Regions from separate parts of the Agaribacterium sp. ZY112 genome, predicted to be linked through region 4. Evidence: predicted binding sites of a transcription regulator. Region 4 holds the regulator's gene; each other region holds the start of a gene.
What was found. The regulator LexA, encoded in region 4, represses DNA repair genes until DNA is damaged. The targets are predictions, from matches to a motif close to ACTGTNTNTANANACAGT.

Region 1 (7,553 bases), 1.8 Mb from region 4:
GCATCGGCACCAATAAGCGAACTGTCTGGCCTATCAATAGCGGCCGCGAGAACAGCATCTTCATTATTCTGTACCGCCTCAATCAAAATGCGGCCCATACGACCGGCAGCGCCGGCAATTGCAATTTTTGTTGTCATCTTTTTTCTCAACCAACTTAGTGCAAGTTAGATCAATCTTAGGCGTGGATAAGTGCTTCGGAGCAGTACCGGCACAGTTTGTCTGGACACGCCGTGAATACATCCCTATAGGCTCGGCCGCCGCATCCATGCGGCAGACGGTCCAGCCCAACTGGCCGGAACCGCTCTTTGTATTTCTCTGCCAGTTCAAAACACATTGAACAAACAAGGACTTAAATTTGAATGAAGAATAGTAGCGAAATCTCGACGCATCTGCCGAGTCCTCTCTGCCACTTGTGATATGCAAGTTGGAATTGGCACCTTGTATCGGGCGAGTATTCGGTAGTACTTAGCGAGACCATCTGCGCCATGGATGGCGCGGCTGAGCCCCCACGGAAGGGCTCACGGCGAGTCTCGAGAAGTACTACCGAATACTCGCCTGCACCAAAGCCAAATTACAACTTCATATCACCAAAAAAATTCTTCATGCCTTCAAACCAACTATGCTGGCGAGGACTGTGTTTTTTACCTTTCATTGAATCACGCAGCTGCTCAACAAGAGAGGTTTGTTCTTTATTGAGATTAACCGGTGTTTCTAATACAACACGACACATCAAATCGCCGGTAGCTCCGCCACCGCGAACTGAACCGACGCCCTTGCCACGCAAACGGAACATTTTTCCAGTTTGTGTTTCTGCTGGAATACGCAACTTCACTCGACCATCCAAGGTCGGCACTTCGATCTCACCACCTAAGCAGGCATCAAAGATACTAATGGGCACTTCACAATAAAGGTTCTTACCATCGCGCTGGAAAAATTCGTGTTCACGAACATGCATTTGCACATAGAGATCACCGGAAGGGCCACCATCAGCGCCAGCCTCTCCCTCACCAGACAAACGAATTCTATCGCCAGTATCAACACCTGGAGGCACTTTAACCGAAAGGGTTTTAGTCTCTTCTACTCGACCTTGACCATGACAACTAGTGCAAGGATCACTAATGATGGTGCCTTTACCACGACAGGTAGGGCAAGTTTGTTGAACAGCAAAAAAGCCCTGCTGCATACGCACCTGACCGTGACCACCACACGTTGAACACGTTGTTGGTTTTGAGCCCGCTTTCGCACCACTGCCGTCACAAGGTTTACAAGCAACCAAGGTAGGCACTTTAATTTTTACGGTTTTACCTTTAACAGCATCTTCAAGGCTCAATTCAAGGTTGTAACGCAGGTCGGAGCCACGAGCTGGGCCACCACGACCGCCACCGCCGCCGCCACCAAAGATGTCGCCAAATACGTCCCCAAAGATGTCACCAAAACCACCGGCTCCGCCGCCACCAAAGCCACCACCCATACCAGATTGGCCATCAACACCCGCATGACCATATTGATCGTAGGCGGCTCGCTTTTGAGAATCCGAAAGAATTTCATAGGCTTCAGAAGCCTCTTTGAATTTTTCCTCCGACTCTTTGTTGTCTGGGTTGCGATCCGGATGATGCTTCATCGCCACACGGCGATAAGCCTTTTTAAGATCTTTTTCCGAGACGTCTTTGCTGACGCCGAGTATTTCGTAATAGTCGCGCTTGGACATAGGTGCTACAAACTTTTCTGTCTATTTCAATTACAACAAACGCGGAGCAAGCCCCGCGTTGTTATCTTTATTCCCTGCGCCACTCGGCGCAAAGCTAAAACGCAAAAAGCCCAGACGTTACCGCCTAGGCTTTGCTTAACGACTTACTTGTCGTCTTTCACTTCTTCAAACTCAGCGTCAACAACACCGTCGTCAGCTGCTTCTGCACCAGCATCTGCAGCTTGTTCAGCAGCGCCTTCACCTGCCTGAGCTTGCTCTGCGTAAAGCTTCTGAGCTAAAGAGCCAGACGCATCAGTCAACTCTTTGGTTGCCGCTTCAATAGCTTCTTTGTCGTCGCCCTTAACTACTTCTTCTGCTTTTGTGATTGCAGCTTCGATGGCAGTTTTCTCATCTGCTGTAGCTTTGTCACCCGCCTCTTCAACAGTCTTCTTCGTTGCATGGATCAATCCTTCTAAGGTATTGCGTGCACTCACCAATTCTTCGAATTGACGATCCGCTTCAGCATTGGCTTCAGCATCTTGCACCATTGAATCGATCTCATCATCGCTTAAACCTGATGACGCTTTGATGACAATGCTCTGTTCTTTACCAGTGCCTTTGTCTTTAGCGCTTACATTCAAGATACCGTTGGCATCGATGTCAAAAGTCACTTCGATTTGCGGCATGCCTCGTGGAGCAGGAGGAATATCAGCCAAATCAAAACGGCCCAAGCTCTTGTTCCCTGTAGCTTGCTTACGCTCACCCTGAACAACGTGAATAGTCACAGCCGACTGGTTATCGTCAGCGGTTGAGAACACCTGAGATTTCTTAGTAGGAATCGTGGTGTTTTTGTCGATCAATGGCGTCGCTACCCCACCCATGGTTTCAATACCAAGAGTAAGAGGCGTTACATCCAACAACAATACGTCTTTTACGTCACCAGCTAATACCGCACCTTGAATCGCAGCACCCATTGCTACCGCTTCGTCAGGGTTAACGTCTTTACGTGGCTCTTTGCCAAAGAAGTCAGTGACCGCTTGCTGAACAAGAGGCATACGAGTCTGACCACCAACAAGGATCACATCGTCAATTTCACTGGCACTTAGATCTGCATCTTTAAGAGCAATCTTCAATGGTTCAAGTGAACGAGTCACAAGCTCTTCAACCAAAGACTCAAGCTTGGCGCGGGTTAACTTAACCACCAAGTGCTTAGGTCCAGTGGCATCAGCAGTGATATAAGGCAAGTTCACTTCTGTTTGCTGGCTTGAAGACAACTCGATCTTGGCTTTTTCAGCCGCTTCTTTAAGACGCTGAAGCGCCAGTGGATCGTTGTGTAAATCAATACCGTTAGAAGATTTAAACTCTTCCGCCAAGTACTCGATCAAACGCAAATCAAAATCTTCACCACCTAAGAAGGTATCACCATTGGTTGCCAATACTTCGAACTGGTGCTCGCCATCAACGTCAGCGATTTCAATAATAGAAATATCAAAAGTACCACCACCAAGGTCGTAAACAGCAATAGTGCGATCGCCTTTGGCTTTGTCCATGCCGTAGGCAAGTGCCGCAGCAGTTGGCTCATTGATAATACGCTTAACTTCTAGACCGGCGATTTTACCTGCATCTTTAGTTGCTTGACGCTGGCTATCGTTAAAGTAAGCAGGAACGGTAATAACCGCTTCGGTCACTGCTTCGCCAAGATAATCTTCAGCGGTTTTTTTCATTTTCTTAAGAACTTCAGCAGAAATCTGGGGTGGCGCTTTTTTGTCGCCCTTCACTTCTACCCAAGCATCACCGTTGTCGGCAGCAGCAATGGTGTAAGGAACCATTGAGATATCTTTCTGCACAACATCGTCTTTAAACTTACGACCGATCAAACGCTTAACGGCAAACAAGGTGTTTTGAGGGTTAGTTACCGCTTGGCGTTTTGCGCTTTGGCCAACTAATACTTCACTTTCATCAGTAAACGCAACAATTGATGGCGTAGTACGATCGCCTTCTGCGTTTTCAATTACTTTGCTTTTTTCACCTTCAAGTACCGATACACACGAGTTGGTTGTACCCAAATCGATGCCAATAATCTTACCCATTTTCAATCTCCACTTACTGGGGCAGAGCGCTGCGCGCACTGCTAAATTCAAATCTGTTCGTTCTCTAATGAGACCGGAGCGTTAAGCTTGGCTCATATATAGGATCATTTTTTCTGTTTTCAAGGGGGCTTTAACAAATGCTTAAGCGTCGGCCTTGCTAACAACAACCATCGCAGGGCGTACTAGACGGCCACTCAGGGTATAACCTTTCTGCACCACATTAAGCACAGTGTTTGGCTCAACATCAGGGCTAGGCACAGCAGAAATTGCTTGATGCAAATTAGGGTCAAACGGCTCGCCCTCCGGTGCAACGGCTTCAACCTTGTGACCTTTTAATGCGTCATGGAAGGTTTTTAGCGTTAATTCAACACCTTCATTCAAGGCATTAACATCCGCACCTTCTGTATTTGCGGCTTCGAGTGCACGCTCCAGGTTATCCACCACAGGTAACAAGCTGTTCACTAATTTTTCCAATCCAAACTTATGCGCTTTTTCAACGTCCTGCTCTGCACGTCGGCGAACATTTTGAGCTTCAGCTGCGGCTCGCAAGGCATTTTCCTGCACTTGGGCTAGCTTCTCTTCAAGCTCTGCAATTTTTGCAGCCGCATCATTCTCTGGGCTACTTTCTTCACTAAGGTCAGCTTCAGCTTGAACTTCAGCTTCTTGCTCTAACTCAACCTGTTCTTCAACAGCGTCGTTTTTTTGATCTTCGCTACTCACGTACTTACTCCGAACTCATAGCAGTTTCTTAAGGTCTGGCGCCTATATGGGGGCTTTGATTCACGCTTCAAGGGTAAAAATTGAAGAAAACTTAAACAGACTATTGGCAAGCCTACAAAAAGTACTGTATAAATAAACACATCTGTTCGCACATACAGGGAATTTGACATGCTCACCCACCTACAAATCAGCAACTTCACACTTGTCGAACAACTCGAGCTTGAACTAAAGCGCGGGCTAAGTGCTCTGACTGGTGAAACCGGCGCAGGTAAAAGCATCTTGCTCGATGCCCTAGGTTTGGTGGCCGGTGACAGAGCCGATGCCGACAAGGTACGTCATGGTGCCGAGCGGGCAGACATTCAAGCGAGCTTCAACGTAAGCAAGCTGCCTTTTATTGGTAAGTGGCTAAGCGAGCAAGAGCTAGGCAATGAGGACGAGTGCTTGCTGCGCCGAGTAGTCACTCGCGAAGGTCGCTCTCGCGCATTTATAAACGGCCAAAGCGTCACCCTTCAACAACTTAAACTGCTAGGTGACATGCTAGTCGATATTCACAGCCAGCATGAACATCAAAGCCTGCTAAAAAATACAACTCAGCAGCGCCTGCTTGACGCTTTTGGCCAGCAGCGAAGCTTGGTAAAAGAAGTGAAACGCGCCTATTTCCACTGGCATAGCTGTAAAGAGCAATTAGAACACTTACAAAGCCAAAGCGATGAGATTGATGCTCGCTTCCAATTGCTTAGCTACCAAGTTGAAGAACTCGATCAACTCGCCCTTGGTGAAAACGAACTCAATGAACTAGAACAAGAGCAACGCCAACTTGCCAACCTAGAGTCCATTCAGCAGAGCTGCCAATACCTTAATGAACTCTGTAATGATGATGAGAACGGCTTACTTGCTAAGCTACATAGCGCCTTGAGGGTACTCACTGAGCTACCAAAAAAAAGTGAGCACTTACTTAACTCGCAATCTTTACTGGAACAAGCCCTGATCAACAGCCAAGAGGCCCAAGCAGACATTGAGCGCGAACAATTTAGCAATGAGCTAGACCCAGCACGGCTACCTGAGATTGAGCAGCGCTTAAGCAGCATCTACGATGTCGCCCGCAAACATAAAGTTTTGCCCGAAGAACTCAGTGCCTTACACCAGCAACTCAGTGCTGAGCTACTGAAGCTGCAAAGTGGGGACGAACAAATTGAAGCCCTTGAAAAGGCCTTGCGTGAACACTTAGAAAACTACCAAAAACTAGCAGATAAACTCAGCCGTAAACGCCAAAGCGCTGTCACGAAATTAAACCGCGCCGTCAATGGCAAGCTCGCCCAGCTCGCCATGGGCCACGCCGATTTTGTTGTGGAACTTGTTGAACTCGATGAAAAGCCACACTGCAATGGCAATGAACAGGTTCATTTCTTAATTTCCACCACCCCCGGCCAAGCCCCTAAAGCGCTTAGTAAAATTGCCTCTGGTGGAGAATTAAGCCGAATCAGTTTGGCAATTCAAGTAGTCACCGCTCAAACCTCCACCATCCCCACCTTGGTCTTTGATGAAGTTGATGTCGGCATAGGCGGGACAACAGGAGATATCGTCGGCAACCTCTTACGCGAGTTAGGCGAGCAAGGCCAAGTGCTATGTGTGACCCATCTGGCCCAAGTAGCCAGTAAAGCCCATCAACATTTACGAGTTGAGAAAACCATAGCCAAAGACTCGGTGAACTCCTCTTTAAACCAACTCAATAACGATGAAAAAGTCGTTGAGATAGCTCGCATGATGGGTGGCGATGTTGCGTCGGAGCAAAGCCTCGCTCACGCAATGGCCATGTTAAAAAGCGCCTAGCGGCTACTAGGCTATTTGTCAGCAGGATTTAGAGACAAGCAACGAGATTAAGTAGCAGAAACACTGGCAGCGGTAAATCTTCTGCCAGTCCATATTATTTATCCGTCTCAATAAACACTTTTTGGCGCAAAGCCTCCAGCTGTGCTGTCGTACGATGAATATCTCGATGCTCTAAAAAGCTCACCAATATGGCTGGCACCTCTTTAGCAAAAGCGTACTCCGTATCCCGATCTAAGTACTGAATACCTCCCGCTGAATCTCGAATAGCATCCTGCATTGCTTGTGTGCGGCTATCACCATAGGTTTTGCCCTTAATATGAGCAGGAGGCCTAAAAATACTTTTATTAAATTCACTCTGAAAGTCGGCACTCGCTATATAGAGCAGTAATGTGTCTAACTCAGGGCTTGGCTCGACATAAGCGGGTACAAAAAACACATTAACAGGCGCGACAGTATAACGAGGAATGCCCTCAACAATCGATGGAAAGGGCATTAAGCGCAGCCCCTGCCGACGCTCTTGAGCTGTTCCCTGTGGTACCCCATCAATCAAACTCATGGCCGAAAGGCCATGATAAATTCTAGGGAAGCTTTGCCATAAATTATAAGAGCCGTGGTTGGCGTTAAAACAATCCGACTCTAATAACTGCTTCCAATATGAGAGAGCGGTATGAACACGCACATCGGTATAAGCAATTTTACCGGCCAATAAACCCCTGTAAAAATCCAAGCCGTTGACCCGAAGGTTAAAATAATCAAACCAGCCATGCGTGGCCCACGCCGTTTGTGAACCAAAGGTAAACAGATCAATGCCCTGCTCGCGCAAACTCGTGCAGCCATACATAAGCTCGACCCAGTTTGTAGGCAAGTCCAAGCCCATCGCCTTAATACTCGGCTCATGGTAATACAAAGCCCAAAAGTAGTAAGTAATGGGTATCGCTAGCATTCTGCCCTTATGCATGGATGCTTGACGAAGGGCAAGCGGGAAGTCTTTATGTAAATTATTTTTAGACCAGAAGGCGCTTAAATCAGTGACTTTGCCTTTACGATCAAACTGGTTTAAACGCTGGCCCCCGTACCAATATATTAAATCAGGTCCACTACCTGAGCGAATCCAGTACTCAACCTTGTCGTTGTATTCCCCGATGCCGCGTGTCGCCATTAAGTGCACATCTATATTCGGGTTTTTCTGTTCAAACTCTTTAACTAATCGCCGCAAGTGCCCACGA
Region 2 (7,553 bases), 1.8 Mb from region 4:
ACTGTGATGAAGCAGCATCTTCAAAGCCTCAGCGTTTCTTCTCTGAGCAAAGCTCGAGCTGGTTATTACCGTTATTGCTGTTGTTGACATCGGTCTTATTGGTGGTTGATATGGTTAATGACGCCTATCAAAGCCGTTTACAGTTGGCGCGCTTAGATGCGCAACACGAGCAATTACTGATACAGCATGATGGTACCCAGCGATCTTTGGCCTTGGTTGCAACAGGCGTTGTTGATGCGAAAGTCACAGCTTTAAAATTATGTGAGCATAAAAGCAAGGCGCATGAGTAAGCGCTTTTACTGCTCTCTACGTTTTGGCAGGAAATAAACCGTACAAGATCTACACTGAATAAAGATCTGTCGTGGCCTTTTAATGTTAAGTCGCGTTTGGCTTTGACAGTTTGTATATGTCGAGGAGGCGGTGATGAGTGCTAATTATTTGGTTGTCGATGCGTTTAGTGATTCTGTTTTTGGTGGTGTTCCAGTTGCAGTGTTTACCGATGCTGGAGACATATCTTCAGGGCAGTGCCAGCATTTGGCTGAGGAAATTATGCCAAGTGATACGGTGTTTATTGACTCAGCTGAGGCGAGTTCAGGCTGCTATGGCTTTCGTTTTTTTAATGCGCAGGGCTCTTGCGGGGCTGGTGGTCATACGATTATTGCCGGTCTTGCTGCCTTAAAACATGTGCATGGTGCAGGCGCCGGAGCTAAATTAGAGCAAGTGAAGATCGATGCTGGTGATAGTAGCTTTGAAGCGGCGATTGATACTGGGGAGCACAAATACCCTTTTCTTTGGCGTCAGAGCCTAAGTCCCGAGTTTGATCACTTTGTACCTGATATTGCGGACTTAGCTCGTATTATTCGTGTGAATCCTGATGATGTGAATACGACGAGTTATCAGTGTTTTATTGCTGCCTGCGGTTTGCCCTATCTTATTATTGCGTTGAAAAGCTATGAGGCTTTGAGAGCGGCTGAGTTAAATACGACAGCCTGGGCCGAATCATCGCTACCAGAAGCGCTGGTTGATCGTATCTTATTGCATGTGCCAAGCACAGGGGGCTTGGCGGCTGACTTCCATGCTCGTCTTCTACGCCGTGGTGACGCGGCTCATGCCGACCCTGCTATAGGAGAGGCGATGCCTGCTTTTGCCGCTTACCTTTGTGAGCATGAGCAAGTTCCTCAAGGCACACACAGTCTCACAGTCATGCGTGGGGAGCTTAATAAGCGGCAAAGCTTTATTCATCTAGATGTAGAAAAAGGTGAAAGTGGCGCGCTTAGCTTGCGTACAGCAGGTGATGCTGTTGTATCTGCTAGCGGTGAAATTGTGAATATCTAGCATGTGCTTATGCTAGATATGGTGGAGCTAAGCGAGGCAGTTTTATAGCATATCTACCCCTATTTTTCGGTTTTCAAAAGCGGGTATTTTCTTATCGTATAGACCTTAGGCCTGTGTTGCGGGCAGTGTTAAAGCCGTTGTTGTGTTAAGTTTACTTGATCTTGTAACTGTACACATCCTAGGTGTTTTTGATGTCAAAAATAGATTCCGCTGACCTTGTTAGTGATATGCCAAATGTCGATGCTGAGTGTTTTCAGGCGATTGATTTGGATGCGCTTAGTGAGCGCGTAGCCACAGGCTCTAAACCTAAGATTCTTTTACTTTATGGCTCGTTAAGAGAGCGTTCTTTTAGTCGTTTGGTGACCGAAGAAGCGGCAAGAATATTGACTACACTCGGCGCCGAATGCCGAACCTTTAATCCAAGTGGATTGCCGCTACCTGATGATGCGGAAGCTGATCACCCCAAGGTTGATGAGCTGCGCTCTTTGGTTTTATGGTCTGAGGCCATGGTTTGGTGTAGCCCTGAGCGTCACGGTGCGATGACCGGTATTATGAAGTGTCAGATAGATTGGATTCCCTTGGCTTTGCAGGCTGTGCGACCAACACAGGGTAAAGTGTTGGCGGTGATGCAAGTATGCGGTGGCTCACAGTCATTTAATGCGGTTAATCAGATGCGTATACTCGGGCGCTGGATGCGCATGTACACCATCCCTAATCAAAGCTCGGTTGCCAAAGCGTGGTTGGAATTTGACGATAATGATCGTATGAAAGCCTCGTCGTATTACGACAGGGTGTTTGATGTATGTGAAGAGCTACTAAAGTTCACGCATCTACTGCGCGGTAAAGTTGGTTACTTAACTGATCGTTACTCTGAGCGTAAGGAAAGCGCTGAGCAATTTAGAAATCGAATTGATCAGCGCTCTATGTAGAGTGAATAAGCCCTGCTAGAGAGGCTGGGGCTGATTAAAAGTGAACGCTCATTTGTACTTGGGTTGTATCGGTGGTGTCGGCTGAAATATAGGCGGCACCAACGGAGAAACTGGGGGCAAAATAGTATTGTGCGCTAAGGTTAAATTCTGTTTCTGCGCCTTGGGCATAGTTGATCTGGCTCCCTGAGAGACCAAGCTCTAAGTCGGCAATTAAGACTGATCGCACACCTAAGGTTAGGACAATGCCGTCATCACTGCGATCAACCACACCTTCTAGTTGGCGATTAGCATAACCTACCAAGCCATATAGATCTGTTTGTTTCCAAACGTTGAAACGACCACCTGCTGAGATATTTAGGTTTTCAAGCTCAAATTTATCTTCGCCAATTTCATCTGTGGCGCGTTGATAACGAATATAAAGTAGGCCGCTGTCATTGATACTGCTTGCGCCGGCAATGCCTAAACCTGAGGGGCGGTAATCGCTGTTATTCTCGTTATCACTGACATTTTCATAGCTAAATTGGAGAAAGTCCCAGCTAGGGTCTTGAGCGTAACTCTGGCCTGCGATAGAGAGCAATAGTGCGGCAGAGGCAAGTTGTTTTATGTGCTTCATAGTTTATCCTTAACGGTCCTTGTGTGGCATTGTAGCAACTCATGGCTAAGTTGTTCAGTGTGTTAGATAGATTAATCTTGGAATAGGCCGCTTTGGCGTAAATAGTGAGAGGCTTAAGAAGTAAGATTTAGTCATTTGTATGTAGAAGCTCCGTTTGCACTGCTTATTAAAATGTTAATGTAGGTGTGTTTCTAAGCTCTGTTTAAGTATTAATTGTTAGAGATTTAAGATGGATAAAAAAGAATCCTGCGGTCAGCGTCTTCTTATTGATTGGGGCACAACCAACTTTCGAGCCTTTGTCGTGGATGCTGAGGATGAACTCGTAGACTCCTTTGCAAGTGAGCGGGGCTTATTGAGTGTGGAATCTGGTGCTTTTTCCTCTACCTTGCAGAGTTTGCTGGAAGAACATTTAGCTTCATACAAAGCCATGCCGATACTCATGGCAGGTATGGTTGGTTCCTTAAAGGGCTGGGTGAATGTGCCTTATGTTTCAAGCTCGGCCGGTGCTGCTGAGTTGTCTGCCGCGGCACATGCTTTAACGTTACCTTGGGGCGCCAAAGCTTACATTATACCGGGCCTTAGTCATGAACCGGAGGCAGGTATTTATGATGTTATGCGTGGTGAAGAGGTTCAATTAATTGGCTTGCAGGCTTTACTTGGCGAAAATCAGTTAAAGGTTATTTTACCTGGAACGCACTCTAAGCATGCGTTGATGTCTCAGGGCCAGATTAATGCTTTTAAAACCTATATGACAGGTGAGCTATTTTCTGTGCTAAGTAAGCAAATGCTTTTTTCTCGTGACTTAAACCAGGCAACAATTGGCTCATCGGATAGTGCTTTTTTGCGTGGTGTGTCAGAAGGGTATTGCTCTGAAGAGTTAATGGCCGTGCTATTTCGTTCGTGGACGCATCGCTTGTTCAATAATCTAAAGCCCGATGAGGTACTCGATTATTTAAGTGGCATGTTAATTGGTGCAGAATTAAAAACTATTGGCACTGATTTACATTATGTTGTTGGTGGGCAGTCACTCTGCCAGCGTTATTTATTAGCTGCCGAGCACTTAAGCTTACTGTGCCAATACTATAGTGGTGATCAGTGCTTTTTGGCGGGCATGAAAGTTTTATCAAAGGAGCGTTTTGATGCTGAAAAAGCTTGAACTAGAAAACCACCTACCGCTTATTGCCATTTTACGTGGTATAGAGCCCGCAGAGGTGCTTGATGCTGCCAAAGTTTTAACTGAAGAAGGGTTTACGATGATTGAAGTGCCCTTAAATAGCCCCGAGGCGCTTAACAGCATTAAATTACTTGCCGATAGTTATGTCGATACCGACTCAAATAAATATTTAGTTGGTGCGGGTACGGTAACAACCTTAGCCGAGGCAGAAGCGGTCATCGATACTGGGGCCAATTTAGTGGTGACCCCTAATTTAAATATTGACGTGATAAAAGCTGCTGTACAGGCTAATTGTGTTTGTTTTCCCGGAATTGTCACACCTAGCGAGGCCTTTTCAGCATTGGCTGCAGGTGCAAGTGGCTTGAAATTATTTCCTGCGTCACAAGTAGCTTATGCTGGTTTTAAAGCCTTAAAATCAGTATTGCCTGTAGGAACTTTGTGTTTTCCTGTTGGTGGTATTAATGCACAAAGTGAGAGCATGAAGCCGTGGCTTGATATTGGTGCTAATGGTTTCGGTTTGGGTGCAGCCCTTTATAGTGCGGGTATGAGCATGACTCAACTTCGTGAAAATGCAGCAAGCTTTGTTGCCGCATTGAACACAGCTCGTTAATACTCCTATTAATAACTGTGTTAATTAACGACTAATATGCTTTGAGCTAGTGATGATATCCAATACTGATTGCACCAAACTGTGTATCAGTTAGCTGCCCTTCAAATGTATCTGTTCCGCGCATCATTGCAAATGTTGCGGACCAATCATGCCACGTCGCACTTAAACCGATACTCGCTATTGCCTGCTCATTAATTAAATCAACTGAATGGCTGTCTTTAAATGTATTGCCATCAATGGTGATATCGTTAAAGACATAAAGCGCGTGCATGGCAAACTGAAATTGCCATTGGAACTCTGAGCCAAAGCGCGCGGCTGAGGTGTTGATAGAGCGTGCAGGGTCCGGATCAACATACGCGTAGGTTTCGGCAAGTGAGTCCCCTAGGCGGAAAATCAAACCTGTACCAATATCACTGCGCAAGTTACCAAGACCACCAATAGAGTAAGAGCTGACATCAAAAAAGTCGGAGTGACTCGCATACAGGCGTCTTGTGTGTTCGGCATCTAAGCGAAACACAGCTTCGTTCTGTATTTGATGATCCCAGCCCATTGGCTCCGTGCCATTGGTGATGTCGTGAATAAATTTCTGGGCCTGCTCGGCCATAGCGGCGGGACCAATAATTCCCAGGGTCAAACCTCGGCTATTCGCGATCTTGTTGTCGTACGCTCGAGAACGAGTATTCCATAAAAGTGTGCCGGCATAAGGTCGGTCGTCTTCCACTAATTCACTGGTTTCAATGTTGTCAGGGGTATACATGCCTTGAGCAAGGCCATAACCAACAGCAAACTTGTCAGCGTGTTTGCCATAAAGACCCAGCTTAGAGTTGAATCCCTTAATCCATTTAGGTGCGGGTTGCTCTTCTAGTTTGTCATACGAACCGTAACCCCAAGCGTATGCAACACCATTGGTAAAACCGTCGTCACTAAATGCGAATAAATCATTTTCAAAAGTAAACGCATACCAGCGCTTACCTTCTTTGTTATCGTCTTGCTCAGACTTATCTTGGCTCAGCGCTGAGGTACATAGGCCGCATAGGCTTAATGATAATAATAGTTTTTTCATGGGTATCACTTGGGAATAAAAAAGGGCATGTATGTATGCCCTTTTTCGTATGTAGATTGACAATAAAGTATCATACTTTCCCTGCTCTGGAGCCCCCGTGTTTACTGGGCAGGCTATAATGTCGATTTCTTAAAGTATCATACTTTGCGCGATGAGAGCAGGTACTACTCTGATTTTGGGTGACATTAAAGTTTCATCCTTTTCTTGAGTCTTAATATAAATCAATGGCTTAGTTGTCTATGCAGTGGTTCCATCAGGTATTTATTTTCTGCAAGGGCAAGTGGCAGCACCTATTTTAAGCCATTACTTTATAGAAGATGGCCAAGGGTTATTTAGCTTTATCTGTTTCACCTTAATTCACCGCCTCATGATTAATTCATCGGTGCGCGGTGAATTAAGGTGAATCTTTTGAGTTTGTGGGTGCTTGTATTATTTTACCGTCGAACTTCTCTATAAGCTTAACCTAGTTTAGAGCTATAAAAAGTAGGGAAGGCAAGCTCTTAGGCGTGAGCTTATTTTGTGCTATGCTGTACATATATACAGTTGTGTTGTTAGAAATTATGCCTGTTTTCATCGCCCACGATCTTATCCCAGAAGAGCCTAATACCAAGCTTCACCGCTATGCCCTGTACAGCTCAAAAGTACCCTGTGGCTTTCCTTCGCCTGCAGATGACTTTAGTGAAGAGACACTCAATCTCTCGGAGTACCTGATTAAGCACCCAGCATCGACCTTCTTTGCGCGGGCCGAGGGGGAGTCTATGCATGGCGCGGGCATAAACGACGGCGATCTATTAGTGGTGGATAGAGCTCAGCCCTATGTTCAAGGCGCTATAGCAATTGTCAGTGTATGCGGTGAATTAACCTGCAAACAACTCGACTTAAAGCAACAGCGCTTACTGGCGGCAAACTCTAGCTTTCCTCCCATACCCATTACCGAAGACCTTGATACCATTATCGAAGGCATTGTGATTTGGGTGATCAAGAACACGATGCAGGTATAGTTGTGTTTGCTTTGTGCGATCAACGCTCTTTCTACGCTAGTTGTGAAACGGTGTTTCGTCCTGATCTTCGAGGAAAACCCATCGTTGTCTTGAGCAATAACGATGGCTGCGTTGTCGCTCTTAATCAGCAAGCCAAAGATTTAGGTATTCCGTCATTTGCCCCATTCTTTAAGCATAAAGCCTTGATTCAAAAAGCGGGAGTCGAGGTCTTTAGCTCGAACTATGCCCTCTATGGCGAGATCAGCCGCCGCATAATGAGCACTCTTGAATCAGAGGTACCAAGCCTAGAGGTCTACAGTATAGATGAAGGGTTTTGCGATTTTACTGCTGTGCCAGAGGGGGAGCTTAAGCCATTGGCTCAGCACCTACGTCAGCGCGTATATCGTGAGCAGAGAATTCCTATGGGTGTGTCAGTTGGATCTACCAAAACATTAGCGAAGCTCGGTCAGTATGCCGCCAAAAAAATCCCAAGCTTAAATGGCGTTTGTATTATCGAGAACTTACGTCAGCGTATCTGGTTAAGTGAGCGGGTACCTGTTTCGGAAGTCTGGGGTGTGGGGCGGAGGCTGAATAAGAAACTTACGGCGATGGGTATTCAGACTGCTGCACAGCTTGCAGCTATGTCGGAAGAACAGGCTCGAGCTTTAAATGGTGTTTGCCTAGCTAGAACGATTAAAGAGCTAAATGGCCAGTCGTGTATACCGATGGAGTTGGTACCTGAAGTGCGGCAGACCGTAGTTTGCAGTCGAAGCTTTGGAGAAAAAGTCACATCTGTAGATGACCTGAAAGCCGCTGTCGCTAACTTTGTTGCTCGAGCATGTGAAAAAC
Region 3 (7,553 bases), 910 kb from region 4:
TTTTACACGTTCTTCTTTCTCGAGGTTTTGCCGGTTCTGAGCGTTCGACGGCCGAGTCTTGTAATCAACAGTGCCTTGAGCATGATGTTGCCGTGGTGGTGCGCAAAGATCATCGCAAAGCCGGAGCGAGTGTTGTCGATCAGCTAGATAGTCGTGTGGAAGTATATGAAATTCACGCTTTTTTCTTTGCCTTGTGGCAACTGAAATCCGTATTGGCTAAGTTTAAACCGGATCTCATTCACACTCATTTAAGGCGCTCTACTCGTTTAGTGGCTAAAGCTAAGCCTAGAGCCGCTACGTGTTCAACCTTACATATTGAAGTCAATGGCCCGTATTTCTTGCATATGGATGGCTTGATATGCAATGCGCGGTGGCAGGTCGCCAAAGTGCCATCAGAATACGGCGGCATGATTCACAAGGCGTCAAATTCCCTACAGCCACATCGGCGTATTAGTAAGCAACAGCGACAAAAACTTCGCTCAGAGTTGGGCATAGAAGATAGTCACTATTTGATTGGGGCAGTCGGGCGCTATCACACAAGTAAAGCATGGGATACCTTGATCAAGGCGATGAAAAGGGTAGATTGTGAGCAAGCGCGTTTATTGTTTTTTGGTGGCGGCTCTTTAGAGGGGGGGTTGAAAGGTTTAGCGTCGAGCGATAAGCGTATTCAGTTTATTGGTTTTCGCCCTGATATTAAGGATTTGTATCAGTGTTTTGATTTATTTGTTTGTCCTTCTCGGTACGAGCCATTACCGCGAGTTATGCTCGAGGCTTATGATGCCGGTTTGCCGATTATTGCGTCTGACACTGGTGGCTGTAAGGAGCTTATTGATGATTACGGTGGTTGGAGTTTTAGCACTGATAACGTGTCAGAGTTAGAAGCTTGTTTGCAGAGTTGCTGTGATGATAGGCCTAGCGCAGAGCGGCCAGACCTAAGTGCTCACTATGTAGAAAATGCGAATGCGGCTATCGTTGATTTTTATTGTCGTCTTATCGACAAGAAGCATGCTCAGTACTAGTTAATTCGTGCTGTGATCCTTGCGTTTACAGCCCCCGCTTCTTGAATTTTATGTTTGTTTTTCTAGTTGTTTGATACCAGCTGGGGTTTCAATAATTTTCTCATTGACGGTTTTATTGCGAATGATGCGATTAGCTTTCCAGTCTGCGTCATTTACATAACCACGGGCATGATCTAAATGAACACACACGGCGCTGTAGCGTATTTGCTTGGCTTTAATTCCGGCATTTTTTAAACGCCAGCCAAATTCAGCATCAAGGCCACCGTATTTCATGCGCTCGTCAAAACCGTTAACTTTAAAGGCATCACTTTTAAAGCAGCTTGCATTGTGTCCATTCCATGTGCGATTGGTTGGGGTCAAGCTGTTATAGATACGCTGGCGAATAGGGCCGGCTGTTAATTTCATAAATTTAAGGCTGGGTTTGACGTCGTTGTCTATTAGCCATGCCTTATTGAAACATCGCCCAGCTTTAATATCGTCAATGCTAATGGCTTTGCTTGTTGACATGGGTAGTTTGAAATAACCGCCAGACAAGAAGTGCCCAGGCTCTGCATATTGGCGATGTACGCTTAAAAAGTCAGAGCGTGGAATGCAGTCGCCATCGGTCATGACTATGTAGTCACCACGTGCTGCGACCAGTGCTTTATTGAGGATGCGGCACTTTTCGAAGCCTTGATCCTCATGCCAAATATGTTGTGTGTCGATGCCGCTTTGCTCGCGAAACGTATCAATTATCTGACGTGTTTCGTCCCCCGATCCGTCATCAGCGATAACAATTTCATAGTTGGTATCATCTTGAAAGGCGTAGCCCCAAAGTACCTTGTTTAGCCACTCGGGGGAGTTATAAGTGGTAAAAACAACACTGATTTTGAGTTTCTGAGGCAAGTATTTGGACAAGGGATATACCTAATGCTGATTGGGGCTTAGCCTTTGGGGGCGAAGTTGAAGTTAAAGTGCTGCTCTAAGCGCAGCCATTGTTCACGATTAAAGTCGCGGCGAATATTACTTTTTTTCAAGGCTACGCGCTGAGAAAAAGCGATGGGCTGTGGTTTGGGTAGTGGTTGAGCGCTGCGGCGCACTTTACTGCCTTGGCGAAAGCTCATGGCTTTAAACCATAGGTCATCAGCCTTGGGGGTTAATTCGCTAAATAGCTCGACGTCGTTAAATTCTTCGCTTAAGCAATGGGCGGGATACAGCACGCCGCCGTAACCCAGCGCAAGGGTGTCGTCGTGACTTTGCCCTTCGACTTCGCTGCTCCACTGTTTGTAGGGTAGAAGCTCGCCGTCTGCGTTATAGCGCACACGTCTCGCCTGATGGGCAATGATTTCTGTAGGGTGTTGTTTGTGTTCATCAAGTAAACGCTGTAACCAGTCTTCAGCATACATAAGGTCGTCATCACAAGTGACGATGGTCGCTTCTGGATAGAGCTCTCGGGTGCGAACAAGTTTTAGGTGGGAGCTATCCCAGCTAGCATAGGCAATTTCAAAACGCTCGGATTCAAACTGTTTTAAACTCTTAGGGATCTGACTCTTGGCTGATTCGTGCAAACATAAAACAACTTTAGCGGGGCGAGTGCTTTGTGACAGCAAGCTGCGTAATACAAGAGGAATAGTTCCAAAACGAGATGGAATAGAGGTCAGTGAAATAATAACCTCGTTATCGTCTTCTTTGTGATCGGCCAAAAGCGAGCTAATGGGCAGGCGTTTTAATTGCCATGAGCGCCATAAGGAGCTGGGATATTCTTTTAACTTCATAAAAGCGTGCTCTGAAATTTTGCCGCATTCTACTTGAGAAATGCGGCATCCAAAACCGTTGAGCTTGACGTGCCGCCCAAGAGCTGGAACACTTTGCATCAAACCACTGAGTATTTATCCACTATGTCGCTAGTTTTGGGGGTAGACCCCGGGTCCCGAAAAACGGGTTTTGGCTTGGTCGATTCAAGTGCCGCAAAGCCAGTTTATGTTGCTAGTGGTGTTATTCGTATTCCTACCGAACTTAGTTTGCCTGAACGCCTGCACTATATCTATGCCAACCTGCTGGAAGTCATCGATAAATATCGTCCTGAGCAATGCGCTGTGGAAGATGTATTTATGGCAAAAAATGCTCGCTCGGCGCTTAAACTTGGGCAGGCGCGGGGGGCGGCAATTGTAGCGGCTTCGTGCCGTGGTTTAGCGGTAAGTGAGTATGAGGCTCGCAAAGTAAAGCAAAGTATTGTGGGTACGGGGGCGGCCGACAAAACGCAAGTGCAACACATGGTGACGAGCTTGTTAAAACTCTCGGCAACACCGCAAGAAGACGCTGCGGATGCCTTGGCAGTGGCTTTATGTCATATCAATAGTGAGCGTTTGAGTGCTCAAATATCACCTCAAGTACGTTATCGACGAGGAAGACTTTCAACATGATTGGCCGTATTCGTGGCGTTTTGTTAGAAAAACAAGCGCCTTTACTTTTAGTTGATGTGGCGGGCGTGGGCTATGAACTGCTTGCGCCAATGACCACGTTTTTCTCTTTGCCTGAACTTGGGGCAGAAGTGGTCTTGCAAACGCATTTTGCTGTCAGTGAAACCAACCAGCAGCTTTACGCTTTTCTCACTAAGGAAGACCGAGAGCTTTTTCGCTTGTTAATCAAGGTAAATGGCGTTGGGCCGAAAATGGCACTTGCGATTATGGCCATGGAAAACAGTGAATTTGTGCGCTGTGTGATGGAAGACCAAGTGGCGAGCTTGGTTAAAATACCTGGGGTAGGTAAGAAAACCGCTGAGCGCTTAATTATTGAAATGCGCGATAAGCTTAAAGATTGGTCGTATCAGGGAGCTGAACTCACGACAACCGAGCAACCCCAAATAAACACTAATCTTGCCGTTAGTGAGGCTGAAAGCGCCTTGGTCGCCTTGGGCTATAAGCCTGTTGAGGCTAGTAAAGCCGTATCCAAGGCGAATGTGCAAGAGGGTGCGGATGCAGAAACCTTGATTCGTTTAGCGCTTAAATCCATGCTTCCTGGCTAATAAAAAAACCTAAGAAAACATCATGATTGAAGAAGATCGTTTAATTGGCGCCACGAGCCTACCCAGAGAGGAGCAGCTGGATAGGGCGGTAAGGCCTAAGACACTGGCCGACTACATTGGTCAGCCTGCAGTTAAAGAACAAATGGAGATCTTTATTGAGGCGGCTCGCAAGCGCGAAGAGGCTCTGGATCACACCTTGATTTTTGGTCCCCCTGGCTTAGGTAAAACCACACTTGCCAATATCATCGCAACAGAGATGGGGGTTGATCTTAAGTGCACATCGGGGCCGGTATTAGAAAAGGCCGGCGATTTAGCGGCAATGTTGACCAACCTCGAGGCGGGTGATGTTATTTTTATTGATGAGATTCACCGTTTAAGCCCCGTGGTAGAAGAGGTGCTGTATCCGGCGATGGAGGATTTTCAGCTCGATATTATGATTGGAGAAGGGCCTGCAGCGCGATCTATTAAACTCGACTTGCCGCCTTTTACTTTGGTTGGCGCCACTACTCGAGCGGGGTTGCTGACATCCCCGTTACGCGACCGCTTTGGAATCGTACAGCGTTTGGAGTTTTATAATCAGGCCGATCTTAGTCAAATTGTAAGTCGTTCATCAAGGCTCAGCGGGGTTGAAATTGACGAGGCGGGCGCTCAAGAGGTGGCTAAGCGCTCACGGGGTACGCCACGTATTGCCAATCGTTTGTTACGCAGGGTTCGCGACTATGCAGAAGTCAAAGCCGATGGTGTTATTGGAATGAATGTGGCCGATAAAGCACTGAATATGCTCAATGTTGATAGCTTTGGTTTTGATCACATGGATAGGCGTTTGTTGCTTGCTATTATAGAAAAGTTTGCTGGTGGTCCCGTTGGTGTAGATAGTTTAGCTGCAGCAATTAGTGAGGAGAGAGACACGATTGAAGATGTACTTGAACCTTATTTAATTCAGCAAGGTTTTATCATGAGGACGCCTCGAGGTCGTATGGCCACAGACCTGTGTTATAAACACTTTTCAATCACCCCACCGAAAACCATTCAGCAGCAAGACCTTCCCGGATTGTAGTTATGCAAGTAAAGGAATTTTCTAGCCCCATGCGTGTCTACATTGAAGATACGGATGCCGGTGGTGTGGTTTATTACGTAAATTATTTAAAATTTATGGAGCGGGCGCGAACCGAGTTATTTCGCTCTATTGGTGTTGATAAACCTGCCTTGCTGACTGATGAGCTTTGTTTGGTGATCAGCTCGGCCTCAGTTGATTACAAATGCAGTGCTCGCTTGGATGATCTGCTGAATGTGAGCGCTGTCCCAGTTAAGCTAGGTCGAAGCTTTGTCGTGTTTGAACAGCAAGTGACACGAGATAACGAATCTGGCAGTCTTGTTGAGTTACTCGCCAAAGGTGCTGTTAAAGTTGTGTGTGTGAAGCGCAGCACATTTAAACCATCGCCTTTTCCTGTTGATGTTTGGCGGGCATTAAAAGATCTAACGGAGTTCTAGTTTAATGAGTCAAGACCCTTTATCTATCTGGCACCTTATCAGCGGCGCCAGTGTGCTTGTACAGTTGGTCATGTTTATTCTGTTGATGGCCTCAGTATTAAGCTGGGCGATTATTGTGCAGCAAGGAGCCTATCAGCGTCGTGCTAAAGCCGTGTTTCGAGCATTTGAGACGCACTTCTGGTCGGGTTTAGATCTGACTCAATTATATAGAGCTGGCAATGGAAATGATCGTATCGACGGAGCCGAAGCGATTTTTCGGGCCGGTTTTAAAGAGTTTTCTCGCTTGCGCCAGCAGGGCAGTACAGATGCGGACGCGATTATGGAGGGGACTCAGCGAGCCATGCGTGTTGCCCTGAGCCGAGAGGAAGAAAAGCTGGAAAACAACTTGCCGTTTTTAGCGAGTGTTGCCTCTGTAAGCCCTTATATCGGTCTATTTGGTACGGTCTGGGGCATTATGAATTCATTTAGAGGCTTGGCCTCTCAGCATCAAGCAACTTTGGCGACGGTGGCCCCTGGTATCTCCGAGGCCCTAGTTGCAACAGCGATGGGTTTGTTTGCGGCTATTCCTGCCGTTTTGGCTTATAACCGCTTTGCGGCAAACGCTGACACAATGGTTGGGGCTTATCAGACTTTCTCGGAAGAGTTTTCGGCTATCTTGCATCGTCAAGTGCACAGTAAATAAGGTTTGAGCATGGCGGCTAAGAAAAAACATAAGCCTATGGCTGAAATTAATGTCGTGCCTTACATCGACGTTATGCTGGTTTTGTTAATTATTTTTATGGTGACAGCGCCTTTATTGATGCAGGGCGTTAAAGTTGAGTTGCCTCAAGCGCCATCTAAGCCTTTGGATAAAAAAGAGGCCGAGCCGTTAATCGTTTCGATCAAACCCGATGGAACCTTGTTTTTAAATACTGGTCGTGAGCAGAAGCAAGCCAAACCACTTAAAGAGATCACTCAAACAGTGGCCAAAGTGCTACGTAATAAACCCGATACTCCTATTTTGGTGTGGGGGGATCAAAAGGTGGAATATGGCAAAGTGGTGGCTTTGATGACGGACTTACAAAACGCTGGTGCAAGCTCCGTTGGTTTGGTGACGGAGCCATAGTGGTGCTAGTTGTTAGTAACATGGGTGTTAGATCTGGGCGCCTTAACGTATCAATGGCCGTCGCATAAATGAGCAGGTCGATTTTATTATCTAAGCCGTTTTTGATTAGCTTGCTCGTGCACCTACTGGTATTTGCTGTGGCTATGTTTGCTTGGCAGGGTAGTAATGAGCCTAAGCGCATTAAGCCTCCTCGTTATATCGAAGCTAAGCTTGTCAAGCTTAAGCAAGAGACGAAAAAACTTAAAAAGAAAAAGCAAAATAAAAAGATAGATCTAACCAAACGCAAGAAACCACCGGCGCCAAAGAAGGCCAAGGCGAAACCTGCGCCTAAAGCCACACCCAAAAAAGACCTTAAGAAAGAAAAACAAGAACGCTTGGAGCAAGAAAAGCGCAAGCGTGAAGAGCAGCGAAAACGCGAGCAGCAACAGCGCATGCTCGAGTTAGAGCAAGCCTTAAAAGACGAAGAGCAGGCCGTGGCAGAGCAAGAGCTGGAGAGTGAGGCTCAGAGTTATATTGATGCGATTAGTCAGCGAATTGAGCAAAATTGGAGTCGCCCGCCTTCTGCTCGTAACGGCATGCGCTGTGAGTTGTTGATACAGTTAGTGCCCACGGGGCGTGTGGTTTCTGTGTCGGTTGAAGACTCCAGTGGCAACGCAGCCTTTGATCGCTCTGCCGAGCAGGCCGTGATTAAAGCTGAGCAGTTTCCCGAAATTAAAACGATGTCGCCCGCCGTATTTGAAAAATATTATCGAGAGCTACGTTTAGTATTTACCCCTCAGGACTTAAGACAGTGAAGAGCTTATACACATTGTTCGCCGCATTGGCATTGTTGGTTAGCCAGCAAGTCTTTGCACAAATCACCATTGAAATTACTCAAGGTATGGATGATCCAATGCCGATTGCAGTTGTGCCTATGGGCGGCTTAAAGCCTGCA
Region 4 (7,553 bases):
ACTAAAATCGAGCCCTACATCGCATAGCTCGGCTGCCATAACATGGCCAAGCGCCTTAGCCTCAAGCAAAGCCTGCTCTTGATTGGCGATAAAACGCTCAGCCAAGCAATGCATAGGTGGCAAGTGCGTAAAGCCCTCTCGAAAGCGCTGGACACGGCCTCCCTCATGATCAACGCAAACTAACAAATCCTCACGGACCTCGCGGATACAGCGAACCAAATCCCTAAGCTGTTGCTTAGATTCATAGTTGCGAGAGAAAAGAATAAGCCCCCCTAGTCGTGGGTGGCGAAGCACATCCCGATCAACCTCATCGAGCTCAATACCGGCTAAATCCGCAATCAGCGGGCCTGGCTTAGTCATATATACATCCTAGTGAAATCAAACAACAGCCATTGATCAGCTTGTTAGCCTGCTCCAAAGAGCGCGGTCTATTACATTAACATTGACTAAATCTGGAGCAGCCTGCTTACCAAGTGCCACAAGCAGGTATTAGAACAAGAGCTTATTAGACGAATTTCCTCTTATATTACAACGAATTATCGTTTTTACTTTTAAAAAATCAACGCTCATGCCAACAGTGTTAAAAATAGGCATACAAATTCAATAACTTAGCCGATTTTGCTTAACATCAAGCACCTAAACACTCCGCCTGCAAGTGCTTTATTTATTGCTGCAACGCGCTTAAAACAGTGGTAATTTTAAATCGAAGGCAAGACGAAAACAGCTGTACCCTTGACAACCATAGCTCTGACAAATTGAGAGCTTAAACACAAAACAGGAGTAATTTAACTCAAGGGATTCGGATCGGAAGCCAACACAACTCGACCAGCCTTCGTTTATTAGCTAACGGCCATCTTGGCCAAGCACAATGACGTTATGGAGGCATGCATATGGCATCCTACTACCCCTTAGTTGGGACTTGGTATCGAGACCAAGAAACACAACAACGTTTTGAAGTTGTTGCCATTGATGAAAAGCAACGCACGATTGAAATCCAATACTTTGATGGCGATATCAGCGAATTCGACATTGAATCCTGGGGCAGCCTTAGCGCGATTGAGACCGATGCGCCAGAAGAAGCCTATTCAAGTTTAGAAGGCGTATCCCCCTTTGCTGACAATGGCGATAGCCATTATTTATACGCAAACCCACTGGAATCAATTGAGCCCGACAGCTTTACAGGTTACGACGACCCTTTTTAAGGCAAACTAAGGCCTTAGCTTCAGTAACAGCCCTGAGTGAGATGAACTTTTTTCACTCAGGCTATTGCACTGTATAAAACACTGTATATAATCAGTTTGACTGTATAAAACAACAGTGTGACAGGAAGCAAGGCTATATGACCAAGTTAACGGCTCGCCAACAACAAATATTCGACCTTATTAAGTCCCATATAGACGATACAGGTTACCCGCCTACTCGTGCCGAAATTGCACAAGTGTTTGGCTTTCGCTCGGCCAATGCTGCCGAAGAGCACCTAAAAGCACTCGCACGAAAAGGGGTGATTGAGATGGTGCCAGGAGCTAGCCGAGGTATTCGCCTACCAGATCACCACACTGGCATCCCTCTAGTTGGTCGTGTTGCAGCAGGCAACCCAATCCTAGCTGAACAGAATATCGAAGAGCATGTACAAATCGCTGAAGGCCTCTTCCACCCTCAAGCCGACTACCTTCTGACGATTCATGGAATGAGCATGAAAGACGCAGGTATTTTTGATGGTGACTTACTTGCAGTTCACAGCACCGATCAGGCTCGAAACGGGCAAATTGTTGTCGCTAGAATAGAAGATGAAGTCACGGTGAAACGCTTCCGCCGTGAAGGCAACAATTCAGTCGTTGAACTTTGGCCGGAAAACCAAGACTTTGAAGTGATTAAAGTCGACTTGCGCGACGCCAACTTTGCGATTGAAGGTTTAAGCGTTGGCGTCATTCGCCGAGGACTGCACTAATGTTAGCCCGACAACACAGCCAGCTATCTGAGCCAGGCCTCAGTGAGCTTATCGTACCCGCTTGGCAAGAAACAACGGCCGAGCTCACCATGCCCATGCTTGCCCATTTAAGCCATCAATCAGGCAATCGCTGGCTAACATGGATTGGTTCTAAACTGCCAAGCAAAACCGAGCTTGATGCTTATGGCTTTAATCAAAGAACATTGCGATTAATGCGAAGCAAAGATGATGCTGAGAACCTTTGGATGATGTGGGAAACACTCAATACAGGCACATCTGCTTTTGTTGTTGCCTTCTTTGACGATAAAAACTGCCGTATTCATCGCCAAGAGCGAAGCCATCTAGAGCAAGCGTGCTATAGCGGTAATGCTCGAGCACTACTCATTCAACAGCCAAGCACGTCATAACCGAGTTTTCTCTCAATAATAAAAAAGCCGCATAGAGTATGTTCATACGGCTTTTTTTATTCGTTTAGCTTGCAACTTATTACGAGTTGCAAGCTAAAAGCCAAACCTTACTTATCAGCAAGTGTTTTACTAACAACCTCAAATACGTCTTTAGACAAGCTTGGCTCTGCCTGAATACGCTCAAGCTGTTCTTTCATCAGAGCTTGGCGCACACCATCATAACGTCGCCATTGAGTCAGCGGTGTTAATAAACGTGAAGCAATTTGTGGATTTGCTTTATTCAAACGCAATATTTCATCAGCAAGGAAACGATAAGCCTCTCCGTTTTTCGCATGAAAACACCAAGTATTAGCATTACAAAAAACACCCACTAAAGAGCGAAGCTTATTTGGGTTTAAGGAATCAAAGGCCTCGTGCTTAAACAAAGCCTTAACATCATCTAAAGTTGATGCAGCGGCAACACTGGCTTGCACTGAAAACCAGTGATTCACAACCAGAGCCTCGTCTTTCCATTTCTCATAGAAAGAAACAAGAGCGCGCTCCCGCCTAGTAGTATTGTCCACTTCCATACAGTGAACTATCGCACGAAAAGCAGCTAGCTCGTCAGTCATATTGCTGGCCGCATGGAACTGTTCTTCAGCTAGAGACAAGCCCAGGGTTGAGCCATCTAAAGCCAGATAATGTAAGGCCTTATTTTTTAAACTGCGATTAGCAACACCTTGCGCATCTGCCGAATAAGGCTCATGAGCAAGTTCGTTTAAACGTTGATAACACGCTAAAAACTCAGGCTGAAGTGCCTTAGCTAACTCTAGCTCAAGCCAAGATCGAGCCTGATGTATGGCATCAACATCAACCTGGGTATCCAGTTCGGCTAAATATTTTTCATTAGGTAAGGTCAGCATCAACGCAAGCAAGGACAAATCTTGATCTTGATCGGCAAGAAGAGACGTGTACAACTCAAGTAAACGAGGATTTAAACTGGGTTTATTGCCCGCCTTAAATGTCGCCCGAATGGCGTTAATTTCTTGCAGCAAGAACTGCTGAGTAGCGTCCCAACGACAGAAACCATCGTCTTCATGCGCCATAATACGCAAGAGATCGTCTTCGCTATAAGCAAAACTTAACTTAACTGGCGCACTAAAACCTCGTAATAAACTAGGCACGGGCTGCTCGCAAACATCATTAAACACAATCGTTTGTTCAGCTTGGTCTATCTCAAGCATGAGCTTAGTATTGTCTTCCGACTCAGTATTCGTGAGGCCATCAACGTTAAGAGCCAACTTGCCTGCCTCACCCAATAAGCTGATATCAACAGGGATCAAGAATGGTTTTTTATACTCACACTCAGCAGTGACGCGACAGCTCTGCTTAAAATTCAAACTATAAGTACGCTGCTGCTCGTCATAGCTAGCACTAACACTTAATTCAGGTGTGGCTGCTTGCTTATACCAACGCATAAACTGAGTAAAGTCACGACCACTTACCTCGCTCATAACCGCAACAAAGTCTTCAATTGTCACCGCCTGACCATCGTGGCGCGAAAAATACAAATCCGACCCTAAGCGAAATTTCTCGGCACCCAATAAGTTATAAATCATGCGCACAATTTCAGCGCCCTTTTCATAAATGGTCAGGGTGTAGAAATTCGAAATTTCAATAAACGAGTCAGGTTGCACCGCATGCGCCATTGGCCCACCGTCTTCAGCAAACTGCAAAGACCTTAACAAGCTAACATCTTCAACACGTTTAACTGTTCGTGAGCCCATGTCAGCAGAGAACTCGGCATCACGAAATACGGTAAAACCTTCTTTTAGACTTAACTGAAACCAGTCACGACAAGTAACACGATTACCAGACCAGTTATGAAAATACTCGTGAGCAACAACCGCCTCGACACGCTGAAACTCAGCATCAGTCGTGGTTTCTTTCTTCGCAAGCACGCAAGAGGTATTAAAAATATTGAGGCCCTTATTCTCCATCGCCCCCATATTAAAATCATCAACAGCAACAATCATGTAAATATCAAGATCGTACTCTCGACCGTAAACACGCTCATCCCAAGCCATTGCATTTTTAAGGCTATCTAAAGCGTACTGACACTTATCTAAATCTTTATCTTCAACAAATAATCGCAAGAGCACATCGCGACCTGAATTCGTCGTGAAAAGATCATCAACATAACTCAAACGGCCTGCAACTAAGGCAAATAAATAACAAGGTTTTAAATGAGGGTCATGCCAGCTTACAAAATGGCGACCTGCTTCAAGCTCACCTCGTTCAAGCTCATTACCGTTAGATAAAAGCACAGGACAAGTCTGCTTATCTGCTTCGATACGAACACTAAACTCACTCATTACATCGGGTCGATCAAGGTAATAAGTAATGTTTCTGAAACCTTCTGCTTCGCACTGAGTACAGAGCATTAAGCGGCTTTGATACAAACCTTCTAGTGAGGTGTTTTTGGCCGGATAAATACGAGTGGTAATTTCTAATAAATGCTCATTAGCTAAACCTGATAAGGTCAAACCTTCTTTATCACAATGATAAGCCGTTTCATCTAAGTGCTGCCCATCTAAGGCCACACCCAGTAGTTCAAGTTCACCACCGTGCAAGAATAAACGATCATTATTAACCGTATGATTTTTACGCAGTTGTAATTTACTGCTTACATCCACATAAGTATCTTGAATATCAAAGTTGAGATCTGTTTTTACGATCCAGTAACTTGGCTGGCAATAGTCTTTTAAATAAATTTTTTGGGGTTCAGAGTTTTGCATACTAAGTCCACTTTATCTCTTCTATGTCATCCTTAGGGCCACAAGGATCTTCTTTGGGGGGGATATAGCCCGTACGCTCGTCTTCATTTAAGTGACGATGTTCAAAGATAATAATCGCCTGCATACAGGTTTCACGCTGCTCAGAGCTCAGAGCTTTACCATCAGGCCACTTACCTAGCTCAACCGCACGCTTAAAGCGCTCAATAATATCCACATCAAGCGCTTGTAAAAATTCTTCATTTAACATGCTTACTGCCCTGTCTAAAAATACTGTAATAAACCACTGCGTATAAACAACCTGAGATAAAGCCACCTAGGTGCGCCCAATTTGCAATGCCGCCATCGCTCAGCCAATCCAAGGCGCCCCAAAAACCCAAAGCCATAAATACAACAGAAAAAATAATAATACCTGGCTGCACCATGACCTCACGTCGCCCAAATAACCAATAGGCCACCGCTATAAAACCAAGGTAGCCATATACCACCCCAGATAAGCCTCCAAAATAAATACTTTGAACTAACTGATACTGCAAAACATTGCCCGAAATAGCCGTCACTAAAAAAAGCAACAAGTAATTCGATTTAGCTAAGGCAGGCTCAATCTTCTGACCCAACACCCATAGCCACATCGCATTCATAATGATGTGCACAGGACTAAAATGAAAAAAAGCGGGTGAGACTACACGCCAGTACTCATGACTTTGTTCGATCGAGTGCAAAGGAGCAAAGGCTAAGGCTGAAAAAAAAGCGCGACTTTGTAAGACATCAACAAAGAAATAGCCTAAACACCCCAGAATAATAAAACCCGTGGTCAGCGGTAAACGCATAAGAGCCGCTAAATCTAAAGAAGGAAGCAAGCTCGTTGCTCGGTGATTATGAGGTGTTTCCGCTTGAGCGCGCTCTATTTTAATGTCGCCCTTCAGCCATGCTGAAAAGAACTCGTCAAGCGCAGGCACGTGCTCTTGCTCGTTCAGCCAAAGTACTTGCTCATTGCCCTCTTCAGTAAAACGATGAGCAACACGCCGCTGATGCAATAAGGCGCTGACTAAAGCCAAATCCTGCTCGGCAGGAAAACGCCGATATTCAAACCATGCCATGGCTTACTCTTGCACCTCTGGATTCACATAAATCCATTGGAATTTATCATTACTCAAGTTTGCTTCACCATCAAAACGATAAGCCACTAAACGCCCATATTTTACAGCGCTGTAGTCTAAACACGCCAAGTTATCCGCTTGCACATGAGGTCCACCCTGCAACCAATAATGCCCAAAAAATAAGGGCACTTCTGTTGCGGGGTAACTGACTAATGCCGCTCTTTCTTCACGGCTCAAGGGCCTATCGATCAAGTCATCAGGCAAAGGGTCTGGCTGAAAAATAACATCCTGATAGGTTTTCGGCTCATTGGCCCAAAATTTCGTACGAAAAATAGTCCGTTTGATGCCGTCACGGCTAACGACATAACGATCATCGGGGTACTTCAAGCTCGTGCCTCGAGTTAAGCAATCCATGCTTTTTAATAACTCACGATCGCCATTAACTAGCTGCCCAAAAATATCTGCCAACACGACTTCTTTGCGCCCTGTCGCCCTCTGAGTATGAGCGACACTCTCATCATGCCAACAAGCATGTACCGCTCGGAAATGGCCACAGTCGAGGAACAAGGGTCTGGTCAGAAACCAACTTAAATAACTACGCCACTCTTCAGGGTAGGGAGCAAATTGAATTAAGGTTTCTTGAATCAAACGGTTATTGCGCTTGTCATGGCTGCGCATAAAACGAGGGTCACTGTGCGACTCAACCACCGTGGTATAAGCAACAGCATTAAATTCATGATTCCCAAGTATGCATTCAGCTTGGCCATTATCGACCATAGCGCGAACTATATTGAGCGCCTCTCGAATGCGTGGCCCCCTATCAATCACATCCCCAAGAAAAACCGCCCTGCGGCGCGGGTGAAACCACACCCCATCTTCACAGCGATAATCTAACTTAAGCAGCAGCCTCTCAAGTGTTAATGCACAACCGTGCACATCGCCGATAATATCAACACCTTCAAGTCCACCCTGCTCAAAAATGGCCATGCTCATGCTCAGTCGTGATTACCTCGCTGGCTTGCCCAACCGAGCTTACTTCGGCAGGTTTCAAAAAAGTTATGATCTTTAGGGTGGATCAAGCTTAAGCTTCGTTCAGATTTTTGAATTTCAACAACATCCCCAACCTCAGTCACAACATGTGTTTGGCCATCGCAGGTAACATGAGGGCTCAAATGATTGCTGTAACTAATAAAGATACGAATTTTGCTTTGGGCATTAACCACAATCGGACGACTGCTCAAGGTATGTGGATTCATTGGCACAATCGCAATGGCATCGAGACTTGGATGCATAATCGGCCCGCCGCCACTAAGTGCGTAAGCTG

Region 1: the regulator LexA is predicted to act here: its motif matches at 4,621-4,638, upstream of recN (DNA repair protein RecN).
Region 2: the regulator LexA is predicted to act here: its motif matches at 6,251-6,268, upstream of AB1S55_RS01830 (LexA family protein).
Region 3: the regulator LexA is predicted to act here: its motif matches at 2,879-2,896, upstream of ruvC (crossover junction endodeoxyribonuclease RuvC).

Annotation. Positions count from the first base shown of each region.
Region 1 is NZ_CP166840.1:340,281-347,833, forward strand. Features, by position in the region: gene dapB (4-hydroxy-tetrahydrodipicolinate reductase) at 1-137, opposite strand, end outside; gene dnaJ (molecular chaperone DnaJ) at 572-1,708, opposite strand; gene dnaK (molecular chaperone DnaK) at 1,852-3,777, opposite strand; gene grpE (nucleotide exchange factor GrpE) at 3,919-4,497, opposite strand; gene recN (DNA repair protein RecN) at 4,666-6,327, shown strand; gene AB1S55_RS01560 (ABC transporter substrate-binding protein) at 6,422-7,553, opposite strand, start outside.
Region 2 is NZ_CP166840.1:417,837-425,389, reverse strand. Features, by position in the region: gene AB1S55_RS01865 (hypothetical protein) at 1-290, shown strand, start outside; gene AB1S55_RS01860 (PhzF family phenazine biosynthesis protein) at 424-1,335, shown strand; gene arsH (arsenical resistance protein ArsH) at 1,527-2,264, shown strand; gene AB1S55_RS01850 (outer membrane beta-barrel protein) at 2,299-2,877, opposite strand; gene AB1S55_RS01845 (2-dehydro-3-deoxygalactonokinase) at 3,107-4,033, shown strand; gene AB1S55_RS01840 (2-dehydro-3-deoxy-6-phosphogalactonate aldolase) at 4,017-4,661, shown strand; gene AB1S55_RS01835 (lipid A deacylase LpxR family protein) at 4,708-5,724, opposite strand; gene AB1S55_RS01830 (LexA family protein) at 6,285-6,725, shown strand; gene AB1S55_RS01825 (Y-family DNA polymerase) at 6,695-7,553, shown strand, end outside.
Region 3 is NZ_CP166840.1:3,761,298-3,768,850, reverse strand. Features, by position in the region: gene AB1S55_RS16350 (glycosyltransferase) at 1-1,019, shown strand, start outside; gene AB1S55_RS16345 (glycosyltransferase family 2 protein) at 1,068-1,916, opposite strand; gene AB1S55_RS16340 (glycosyltransferase family 2 protein) at 1,943-2,773, opposite strand; gene ruvC (crossover junction endodeoxyribonuclease RuvC) at 2,897-3,421, shown strand; gene ruvA (Holliday junction branch migration protein RuvA) at 3,418-4,023, shown strand; gene ruvB (Holliday junction branch migration DNA helicase RuvB) at 4,046-5,080, shown strand; gene AB1S55_RS16320 (YbgC/FadM family acyl-CoA thioesterase) at 5,083-5,514, shown strand; gene tolQ (protein TolQ) at 5,519-6,196, shown strand; gene tolR (protein TolR) at 6,206-6,619, shown strand; gene tolA (cell envelope integrity protein TolA) at 6,688-7,413, shown strand; gene tolB (Tol-Pal system beta propeller repeat protein TolB) at 7,410-7,553, shown strand, end outside.
Region 4 is NZ_CP166840.1:2,854,679-2,862,231, reverse strand. Features, by position in the region: gene nagZ (beta-N-acetylhexosaminidase) at 1-360, opposite strand, end outside; gene AB1S55_RS12425 (DUF6763 family protein) at 891-1,202, shown strand; gene lexA (transcriptional repressor LexA) at 1,340-1,948, shown strand; gene AB1S55_RS12415 (hypothetical protein) at 1,948-2,355, shown strand; gene pepN (aminopeptidase N) at 2,463-5,132, opposite strand; gene AB1S55_RS12405 (YeaC family protein) at 5,134-5,379, opposite strand; gene AB1S55_RS12400 (rhomboid family intramembrane serine protease) at 5,369-6,229, opposite strand; gene AB1S55_RS12395 (metallophosphoesterase) at 6,233-7,222, opposite strand; gene AB1S55_RS12390 (NAD(+) kinase) at 7,225-7,553, opposite strand, start outside.